3 regions of the Bradyrhizobium sp. HKCCYLRH3061 genome follow, and region 2 is predicted to be linked to each of the others. Evidence: riboswitches for the same ligand, from Rfam matches in the RefSeq annotation. Region 2 holds a riboswitch; each other region holds the start of a gene.
The links. Region 2 has a riboswitch for S-adenosylmethionine ahead of ACQR2C_RS09900 (GNAT family N-acetyltransferase). Riboswitches for the same ligand answer to the same signal wherever they lie in the genome.
Positions count from the first base shown of each region.

Region 1: it holds a riboswitch for S-adenosylmethionine, as region 2 does, so the genes downstream of both, metX (homoserine O-acetyltransferase MetX) here and ACQR2C_RS09900 (GNAT family N-acetyltransferase) in region 2, are expected to answer to the same signal.
Region 3: it holds a riboswitch for S-adenosylmethionine, as region 2 does, so the genes downstream of both, ACQR2C_RS27280 (O-succinylhomoserine sulfhydrylase) here and ACQR2C_RS09900 (GNAT family N-acetyltransferase) in region 2, are expected to answer to the same signal.

Region 1 is NZ_JBNPUE010000010.1:970-4,239, reverse strand. It holds gene hisC (histidinol-phosphate transaminase) at 1-584, opposite strand, end outside; gene ACQR2C_RS17330 (chorismate mutase) at 622-1,455, opposite strand; SAM riboswitch at 1,651-1,730, shown strand; gene metX (homoserine O-acetyltransferase MetX) at 1,813-3,081, shown strand; gene metW (methionine biosynthesis protein MetW) at 3,085-3,270, shown strand, end outside.
Region 2 is NZ_JBNPUE010000004.1:128,435-131,704, forward strand. It holds gene ACQR2C_RS09890 (hypothetical protein) at 1-425, shown strand, start outside; gene ACQR2C_RS09895 (DUF3551 domain-containing protein) at 597-845, shown strand; SAM-I-IV-variant riboswitch at 998-1,107, shown strand; gene ACQR2C_RS09900 (GNAT family N-acetyltransferase) at 1,153-1,623, shown strand; gene ACQR2C_RS09905 (serine hydrolase domain-containing protein) at 2,130-3,270, shown strand, end outside.
Region 3 is NZ_JBNPUE010000020.1:74,956-78,225, reverse strand. It holds gene ACQR2C_RS27285 (GDSL-type esterase/lipase family protein) at 1-249, shown strand, start outside; gene ACQR2C_RS27280 (O-succinylhomoserine sulfhydrylase) at 382-1,605, opposite strand; SAM riboswitch at 1,682-1,761, opposite strand; gene ACQR2C_RS27275 (2'-deoxycytidine 5'-triphosphate deaminase) at 1,874-2,980, shown strand; gene ACQR2C_RS27270 (MATE family efflux transporter) at 3,109-3,270, shown strand, end outside.

The sequences.
Region 1 (3,270 bases), on a different contig from region 2:
ACGTAATCGGCATAGGCGGCGTCGAGCACCAGCACGACCTGCGACGGCAGGCCGGCGCGCAGCCGCTTGACCTCGTCGAACGGGATGTAGGTGCCGGTCGGGTTGTTCGGGTTGGCGAGCCAGACCAGCTTGGTGCGCGGCGTCACCGCGGCAAGGATGGCGTCGACGTCGGTGCGATACTCCGTCTCCGCGGCAACCACGTTCCTGGCGCCGCAGGCCATGGTCGCAATCGGATAGACCAGGAAGCCGTGCGCGGTCGAGATCGCCTCGTCGCCTTGGCCGAGAAAGGTGTGTGCCAGCAGATTGAGGATCTCGTCGGAGCCGGCGCCGCAGACGATGCGGTCGGGATCGAGGCCGTAGGTGCGGCCGATCGCCTGGCGCAGCACCCGTGAAGTCCCTTCCGGATAATCTTCCAGGTGAGTGGCCGCACTCTTGAATGCCTCGATCGCCCTCGGCGAGGGGCCGAACGGGGTCTCATTGGCCGACAGTTTGAAAACCTTGCGGCCCGGCTCCGGCTGGGGACTCTTGCCCGGCGTATAGGGCGCGATATCGAGGATGCCGGGGTTCAGCACGGGGCGGTTCATCATCAACTCCGGAAAATTATCACTGGCGCGGGGCGTCTCAGCTCGGAACCGTATAGCGTTTCGCATGGCCGCCGACGAGGGCGGCGGAGCGTACCGAGGCGCCCGCCGCGATCAGGGCAGCCTTGATCTTGTCGAGGTTCGACGGCGACTCGATCGATACCAGCAGTGCGGCGCCGTCGAAGGCGGTATCGGGCACCGCGATGACGTCGGCGAGCGGCGACAGCGCCCGCGACACCTGCGCATTCCAGCCGGAGACGCGGATGCTCCAGGTCTCGACCTCGAGCACCAGCGCATCGTCGGCGACGCGCGACACCGCGAACACCGGCAGCGCGGCGGGATGGTCGGCGCGCTCGATGAACGGCATCCGCGCGATGATCTTTGGCGCGCCCACGGGCTCGAGCGTGATCCACCACGGCGTATGGCCGGAGGTCGTCGACACCAGCGCGAGATCGCCTTTCGAGCGCGCCACGGCCTCGACCGCGGCTTGCGCGCTGAAATGCGGCACGTAGGGCACCACGAATCCGAAATGGAACCTGGCGGAATCGCGCATCGCGGATTCGCCGACCGACACGTCGGCATGCACCGAGAACGGCGCCTGCACATAGGTGAAGGTCGAGACGATGACGCGCCAGATCCCCTCGACGGTGTCGAGCGGCAGGATGCCGCGATGGCGCTGCACCAGGCGGCGCATCATGTCGGCCTCGCGCGCGGGCCTGAACGCCGAGCCGACCTCCTGGGTCTTCTTGACCTTGATCAGCCGGTCGATGATGTCGGCCCTGTTCATCAGCAACTGATGGACCTGCTCATCGATGGCATCGATCTCCTTGCGCAGATCGGCGAGCGAGGGCGGGGCGGGCGGCGGGTTCGACATGGTCCGTGTCACTCTTCGCGAGGCCACGGGAAAACCTGCGGCCAAAGGAACGGATGCCGTTCTCTCCGATGCCGCGGACCTGCGCAACAGCAAGTTTACCTTGCGCCATCCAGGCTTGGCTGACCTGCGGCAGAGCGCCCGACCAACGGTCAACCCCAGCTTGCCTTGACGAATAGCGCCCGCGGGACTAGTTTCTGCCCGTTCCGTGGTCATTTGAGCCGGCCGGCTTGCAGCCACGTTAAAAAACTCGCTAAACAGGCCGGGGACGTTATCGATCCCGGCCGAACCCCAGTTCAGGCCGGGTTTTTCATGGCCTGATGTGTCACGTGGTTCGGGAGCCCTGGCCGGATGGCTGGGGTGAGAGACATGACAGGTCTGACGCCGAAGTCCAAATCTGCGACGTCCAAATCTGCGACGTCCAAATCCGCGACGCCTACATCCGCGTTGCGCACGGTCGCGCCCGACGAGCGCTCGCACGAGGTCGATCATCCGAGCTCGCCGGTGGCGCAGTTCGGCGCCGACAAGCCGCTCAGGCTCGATTGCGGCGTCGACCTGTCGCCGTTCCAGATCGCCTACCAGACCTACGGCGAGCTCAATGCCGACCGGTCGAACGCGGTGCTGGTCTGCCACGCGCTGACCGGCGACCAGCACGTCGCCAACCGCCATCCCGTCACCGGCAAGCCCGGCTGGTGGGAGACGCTGGTCGGCCCCGGCCGCCCGCTCGATCCCGGCCGCTATTTCATCATCTGCTCCAACGTGATCGGCGGCTGCATGGGCTCGACCGGGCCGGCCTCGCTGAACCCCGCCACCGGCAAGGTGTGGGGGCTCGATTTCCCGATCATCACCATCCCCGACATGGTCCGCGCGCAGGCGATGCTGATCGACCATCTCGGCATCGACACGCTGTTCGCCGTGGTCGGCGGCTCGATGGGCGGCATGCAGGCGCTGCAATGGACGGTGGCCTATCCGCAGCGCGTGTTCGCCAATCTCGCGATCGCCTGCGCGACGCGCCACTCGGCGCAGAACATCGCCTTCCACGAGCTTGGCCGCCAGGCCGTGATGGCCGATCCCGACTGGGATCACGGCCGTTACGCCGACAAGGGCACGCATCCGCATCGCGGCCTGGCTGTGGCGCGCATGGCTGCGCACATCACCTACCTCTCCGACGCCGCGCTGCATCGCAAGTTCGGCCGCCGCATGCAGGACCGCGAGCTGCCGACGTTCTCCTTCGACGCCGATTTCCAGGTCGAGAGCTACCTGCGCTACCAGGGATCGTCCTTCGTCGAGCGCTTCGACGCCAACTCCTATCTCTATCTGACGCGGGCGATGGATTATTTCGACATCGCCGGCGACCATGACGGCGTGCTGGCGGCGGCGTTTCGCGGCATCAAGACCCGTTTTTGCGTGGTGTCGTTCACCAGCGACTGGCTGTTTCCGACTGCGGAGTCGCGCGCGCTGGTGCATGCGCTCAACGCCTCCAGCGCGCGGGTGTCGTTCGCCGAGATCGAGACCGACCGGGGCCACGACGCGTTCCTGCTCGATGTCCCCGAGTTCTTCGAGATCGCCAGCGCGTTTCTCGATTCCGCCGGCAAGGCGCGCGGGCTTGCCCATGCGAAGGGAGACTGAGCCATGAGCATGCAGGGTGTGCTGCCGCTGAACGGCTTCACTGGCGGCGAGGTGCTGGCCTATCGGCCTGATCATCTGCTGGTCGCCGGCATGGTCGAGCGCGGCTCCAAGGTGCTCGACATCGGCTGCGGCGATGGCGATCTGCTGCAACTGCTGGAAAGCCGCGGCATCGACGGCCGCGGCATCGAG
Region 2 (3,270 bases):
TGGCAGCCGACTGTCAGGAGGATATTTTCAATCGTGTAGCCGTCTCGGCATGGCCGATCAGGGCATACCTCGAGCGCGGCAACGGGCCACCCGCCAAAGAACTTCTCACAAAGTATGTCGCTGCCTCCAGCGCCATTGAAAACATGGGGAGTCGTTCAGAGGCGCTGTTTTCCATATTTCAAGCGTCAAAGCCCTTCGACACCGGGTTATGGCGCCCTGTATTTTGGGCTTTGGTGGCAGCAGCGGAGCCTGCTCTTTCCTGGCGTCAGCTTAGAAACCTGAGGGACGCCGTCGCAATGGTTGCCTCCGATCACGATGAATTGGTGCATCAGGTATTTGAGAAGCTTTCTGAACCGAAAAATCTTTCGACCGTGAGACGCTACCTCGGCCAACATATCAAGCAGCAGCCGCGCTCCTATTTCTGAGTCATGAGCCGCCGAAGCTAGCTGCGATCGCCTGCTTTTCGTGGAGCAAGAGAGGGTCACCTGACGACGCGGATACCGAAACCCGCCGCGCCTGCGGATGAAGCCCGCCTGGACGTGGCCGCGCCGGCAGACCCTTTCGGATTGGTCAGCCTCATGTCATGATGGCTGATGATGCGCGCGCTTCTCCTCATGACTTCAATCATCGTGCTTGCAACCGCTCCAGCCGCGGCTCAGCGGTTCGATGGCAATGATCCGGTGTGCCTCCAGACATGGGACTGGGGCGGGTCCAGCACGATCGCGTGCCAGTACAGGTCGTGGGAGGCGTGCAGAGCGGGGGCCGCGGGCCTTTCGGCCATGTGCTTGCCGAACCCCTATGCACAGCGCCCGCCTGAGCCGAGCCGCCGTCGGCCTCCCCGGTAGGCGCTGATTGTGGTCTGACAAGACCCCGATCTTCGACGGAGCGGCCATCGTCGGAGCCGACCAAAAGGTTCGAGATGAGCCAGGAGCGGCCACGCGTTGTTCCTCAAACTGGGGGCGTACTTGCCAAGCTCGATAGTGCCCGCTATCGTCAACTCCAACATCAAGAGTTGGGCCGACGCCCAGCGCCAACCTGCTCCCCGAGCAAGGTGGCTTTCTTCCTTCGGAAGAAGATGTGGCCGGTCCGGCAACTAAACGGGACAAGCCACCACGGCGTCATGCGCTCATCTCTTCGAAGAAGGGGACGAGAATGACTGTCGATCGAATCGAAATTGAGCTGGCCGATGCAAGGTCCCCGGACCTGATTAATCTCGTAACCGCGCTGGACGATTTCTTAAACAAGGTCTGCGGGGTGGAGAGGAATCACGGCTCTCCAATTGATCGGCTAGCGCACGACGACACGCAAATGTTTATCGCGCGGATTGCCGGACAAGCCGTTGGCTGTGCAGGGCTGCAGGTGTTCGCGGATGGTACCGGGGAGGTGAAGCGCATGTATGTCGTCACCGAGGCTCGGACAACTGGAATAGGCAGCAGGCTCCTGACGCGCGTTGTGGAAGCGGCCTTGACCGCCAAGCTGTCGGTTCTGCGGCTGGAAACCACGGAATTTCTTCCCGATGCCCAGAGGCTCTATCGGGCGAAGGGGTTCGTTCCGTGCCCAGCGTATGGCCCTTACGTTTCCAACCCGATCAATTTGTACTTCGAGAGATGGCTGACGAAATGATGGTCGAGGGCGATGTGACGACAAGGAATAGATGATCAAGTCTGCTTTTCGATCGTGTTGCACAATCGAGATCGCCTCTCAGACCAGCCTTACATGGGGTGGTTACTCCGCCATCGCTAGCATCCTACATGGTTGAGGTCGAGCATTCAGATGGCACGGAGATGCTTGTGTTATTTTTCTTGCATCGAGGAGGCACGGTTTGCTTTCGGAAAGCTCCCAAGGACAGAAGAGTTGATAGCGCGTGACGATCCTTACCTGTTGAAGAGGTTGGCGTCCTCATCGCCGCGTTGAATAAGGATGAGTAGCGATTTCTCACCAGCCGGTCACACAGTTTGGTCGTAAGGGAGTTCCGTTCGTTCCATGTCCGTTGTGGGCCAACAAGAGACGTCGCCATGAGGATGGTTGGCGGGTATCCAAAGAAAACACTTCAACAGGCGTTCTGCTTAATTCCGTTAATGATTAGTGTGTAGCAATCTGGTCAAGCTCGCAACGGGTGGGATCATCCTATGCATATTCGCCAGATTGTTTTCGCTGTCGTGCTGCTGCTCGGCGCTTTGGTTCGGTTCGAGCATGCCCAAGCTGAAGATGGCTTCCCAGCAGCGGAGTGGGAGCGCGTCACGCCTGCAGAATTGGGTTGGTCAGAAACCGGATTGACCCAAGCGCGATCCTTTTCGGATCAGATTCATTCGAGCGCGGTTGTGATCGTTCAGCACGGCAAGGTCGTGGCCGAGTGGGGCAGTACGACGAAGCCGATGGAAGTCGCTTCAATCCGCAAGAGCATGCTCAGCGCCCTGATCGGCATCGCAGTGTCGGATCACCAGATCAACCTTGACAGCACGCTTGGCGAACTTGGCATCGACGATAACCCGCCTGGCTTGACCGGGGTCGAGAAGGGCGCGACGGTGCGCGAACTCCTCGAAGCGCGTTCCGGGGTCTACCACGCGGCGCTCTATGAGACGCCGGACAATGCCAAGATGAGACCGCCGCGCGGCAGTCACCCGCCCGGCACCTTCTGGTATTACAACAATTGGGACTTCAACGCGCTTGGCACGATCTACGAGCACGCAACTGGCATCGGCCTCTTCGAGGCGCTCGACCAAAAGATCGCAAAGCCAATCGGCATGCAGGACTACCGGCCACAGGATGGCAGCTACGTCCGCGGCGAAGCGTCTATCCACCCCGCCTATGAGATCCGCATGAGCGCACGGGACTTGGCGCGTTTTGCACTTCTCTATCTTCACAAAGGCAATTGGGCCGGACACCAGATCGTGCCGCGGGAGTGGGTGGAAGAGAGCACGCGCAGCTATTCGAAAGCAGCGTTCGGGATGGGCTATGGCTATCTCTGGTGGATCGGCTTTCTGGGCGGTGACGTTGCGCCTACGGTGACTTTGCCCGAGGGCAGCTTTATGGCCCAAGGTGCCGGCGGCCAATACGCCTTAGTCGTACCCGCACTCGACCTTGTCGTGGTGCATCGTGTCGACCGCGATGCGCCGTACGTCGAACCTTCATTTCGCAACATGGCTAGGCTCTTCTGGCTCATCCTGAAGGCCGATGGCTATGATCCGGGGCCCGATGCCTCGCTCACCGCAGCAACCGGCGAAAGACCGACAGGTGAGACCCTGGCCGCAAAATTCAAGGGCAAGACGA
Region 3 (3,270 bases), on a different contig from region 2:
AAGCTGCTCGGCCGCATCGCCGAGCTGCATCACGCCGGCATCTTCCCGCGCTTCGAGGTGATGCGCGACTGGCACGAGCGGCAGGCGATCCCGATGAACGAGTTCGTGATCTCGGACGGCTTGCACATGAGCGATTGGGGTTATGCCTGCTTCGCGCAACTGCTCGGCGACGACATCATCCGCTCGGTTGGCCAGGTCAAGCTCGGCATCAACGCGCCGGCCGAGGTGCCGACCTATCGGCCGATGTGACGCCGCGGGCGTTATCCCGGGGCGCTCGCCGCGCGAGCGAACCCCGGGATCCGGAGGTGATGTGCGGATGAGGAATGACGAGTAGCGCGCAGGGATGAGATCGGTCTACTCGCGACGCCACTTCACCATTCGCTACGCCGCGCTGAGGGCGGCGTCGAGATCCTCGATCAGATCGTCGGCATGCTCGAGCCCGGCGGAGAAGCGGATGAAGCCCTCGCTGATGCCGAGCTCGGCGCGCGCGTCCGGCGTCAGCCGCTGATGCGTGGTCGTCGCGGGATGCGTGACCAGCGTCTTGGCGTCGCCGAGATTGTTGGAGATGCGCGCGAGCCTCAATCCGTTGAGCATACGGAACGCCGACGCCTTGCCGCCCTTCACCTCGAAGCCGACCAGGGTCGAGCCGGCGCGCATCTGCTTCTTGACCGTCGCCGCCTGCGGATGGTCCTCGCGTCCGGGATAGATCAGCCGCGAGATCTTCGGATGCGCGGCGAGAAAATCGGCGACCTTGCCGGCGGTCTCAGTCTGCGCGCGCACGCGCACCGCGAGCGTCTCCAGGCCCTTGAGCAGGACCCAGGCGTTGAACGGCGAGATCGACGGGCCGGTCTGGCGCATGAAGTTGTGGATGTGCTCGGCGATGAACGCTTCCGACGACAGGATCACGCCGCCGAGGCAGCGGCCCTGGCCGTCGATGTGCTTTGTCGCGGAGTAGACGACGACGTCCGCGCCGAGCGCGAGCGGGCTCTGCCAGATCGGCGTGGCGAACACGTTGTCGACGATCAGCCGCGCGCCATGGGCGTGCGCGATCTCGGCGATCGCGGGAATGTCCATCACGTCGAGCGTCGGATTGGTCGGGCTCTCGAGGAAGAAGCTCTTGGTGTTCGGCCTGACCGCCTTCTGCCACTGGTCGAGATCGAGCCCATCGACCAGCGTCGACTCGATACCGTAGCGCGGCAGGAGATCCTCGACCACGTAGCGGCACGAGCCGAACAGCGCCTTCGCCGCGACGACGTGATCGCCGGCCCGCAGGGGGGCCAGGATCGCGGTGGTGACGGCGGCCATGCCGGTGGCGGCCGAGCGGCAGGCCTCGGCGCCCTCGAGCTCGATCATGCGGCGCTCGAACATCGCCGTGGTCGGATTGGAGAAGCGCGAATAGATGAAGCCGGGATCCTCGCCCTTGAAGCGCGCCTCGCACTCCTCGGCGGTGGCGTAGACGAAACCTTGCGTGAGATAGAGCGCCTCGGCGGTCTCGCCGAATTCGGAGCGCAAGGTGCCGGAATGCACCAGCCGGGTTTCGGGACGGTAGTGAGCGAACGACGCCGGGGCCTTCGCGGGGGACTTCGACGCAGGAGAATTGGACATGTGACCTCCATCGTGACCACCGCTGCTGGCGATGGGCACAAAAAAACCGGCCTGGGAAAACTCCTCACGGCCGGGATCACATTCGTCCCCGGCCTGTTTAGCGACTTATTTAACGTGGCTGCAAGCCGGCCGGCTCAAATCACCACGGGATAAGTGGTGCTCATAGTCGCAACCGGCCTTTCCGTCAAGCCGGCCATCGGATAACCGGTCAAAAGACCCTATATTGGCTCCACAAGCCGCCGTTCCGGCGCCTGCAAAGGATCAGGCCTTGCCGTTTTCGCTTCCCGCCGACGCCCACGGCATCCTCCCCGATCGCATGATCGTGGCGATGGCGGAGGCCGGCCTGATCATTCCCGAATATGATTTCGTCGAGAGCCAGATCCAGCCGGCGAGCTTGGACCTGCGGCTCGGCGACGTCGCCTATCGCGTGCGCGCAAGCTTCCTGCCCGGGCCGGGCGCGACGGTCGCCGAGCGCATCGACGAGCTCAAGCTGCACGAATTCGCGCTCGCCGACGGCGCGGTTCTGGAGACCAACTGCGTCTACATCGTGCCGCTGCTGGAGAGCCTGGCGCTGCCGAAGGACATCGTCGCGGCCGCCAATCCGAAGAGCTCGACCGGCCGGCTCGACGTTTTCACCCGCGTGATCGCCGACGGCACGCGACGCTTCGACATGATCGGCGCCGGCTATCACGGTCCGCTCTATGCCGAGATCAGCCCGAAGACGTTTCCGGTCCTGTTGCGCGAAGGCTCGCGCCTGTCCCAGGTTCGCTTCCGCTATCGCGACGCGGTCCTGTCAGAGGACGAATTGATCGCGCTGCACCAGGCCGAGCGGCTGGTGGATCGCGATGATGCGGATCTCGCCGGCGGTGTCGCTCTGTCCGTCGACCTCTCAGGCAGCAATGCGAACGGCTATGTCGGCTACCGCGCCAAGCGCCATACCGGCGTCGTCGACGTCGACCGCCGCGCCGGCTATCCGGTCGAGGAGTTCTGGGAGCCGATCAAGGCACGGCCCGACGGCAGCCTCATCCTCGATCCCGGCGAGTTCTACATCCTGGCCTCGAAGGAAGCCGTGCAGGTGCCGCCGGACTACGCCGCGGAGATGGTGCCGTTCGATCCGCTGGTCGGCGAATTCCGCGTCCACTATGCCGGCTTCTTCGATCCCGGTTTCGGCTATGCCGGCGCCGGCGGGCAGGGCTCGCGCGCGGTGCTCGAGGTGCGCTCGCGCGAGGTGCCGTTCATCCTCGAGCACGGCCAGATCGTCGGCCGCCTGGTCTACGAGAAGATGCTGGCGCGTCCCAACGCGATGTATGGCAGCCGCATCGGCTCCAACTACCAGGCCCAGGGCCTGAAGCTTTCCAAGCACTTCCGCTTCTAGCCGGCTGCGTCTGCCGCGCACCCCCAATGCGCCTGCCGCGCAGGGCGCGCGCCAGCGCCGTGCTAGGAAAGCGAAAGCAATCGAACGACAAGACGGCCGCGACCTGCGCGGCCGAGCGGGGAGCTGAGATGTCCGAGATCGGCCTGGCCGACAATCCGGTCGGCGAGGGGCGTGCATTGCCGCCCCCCGAGAAGCCGATGCGGAATAAGCTCGTCGACGGACCCATCCTGCGCACCCTGCTGTCGCTGGCCTGGCCGAACATCATCGCCAACACGGCCGGCACCTGCGTC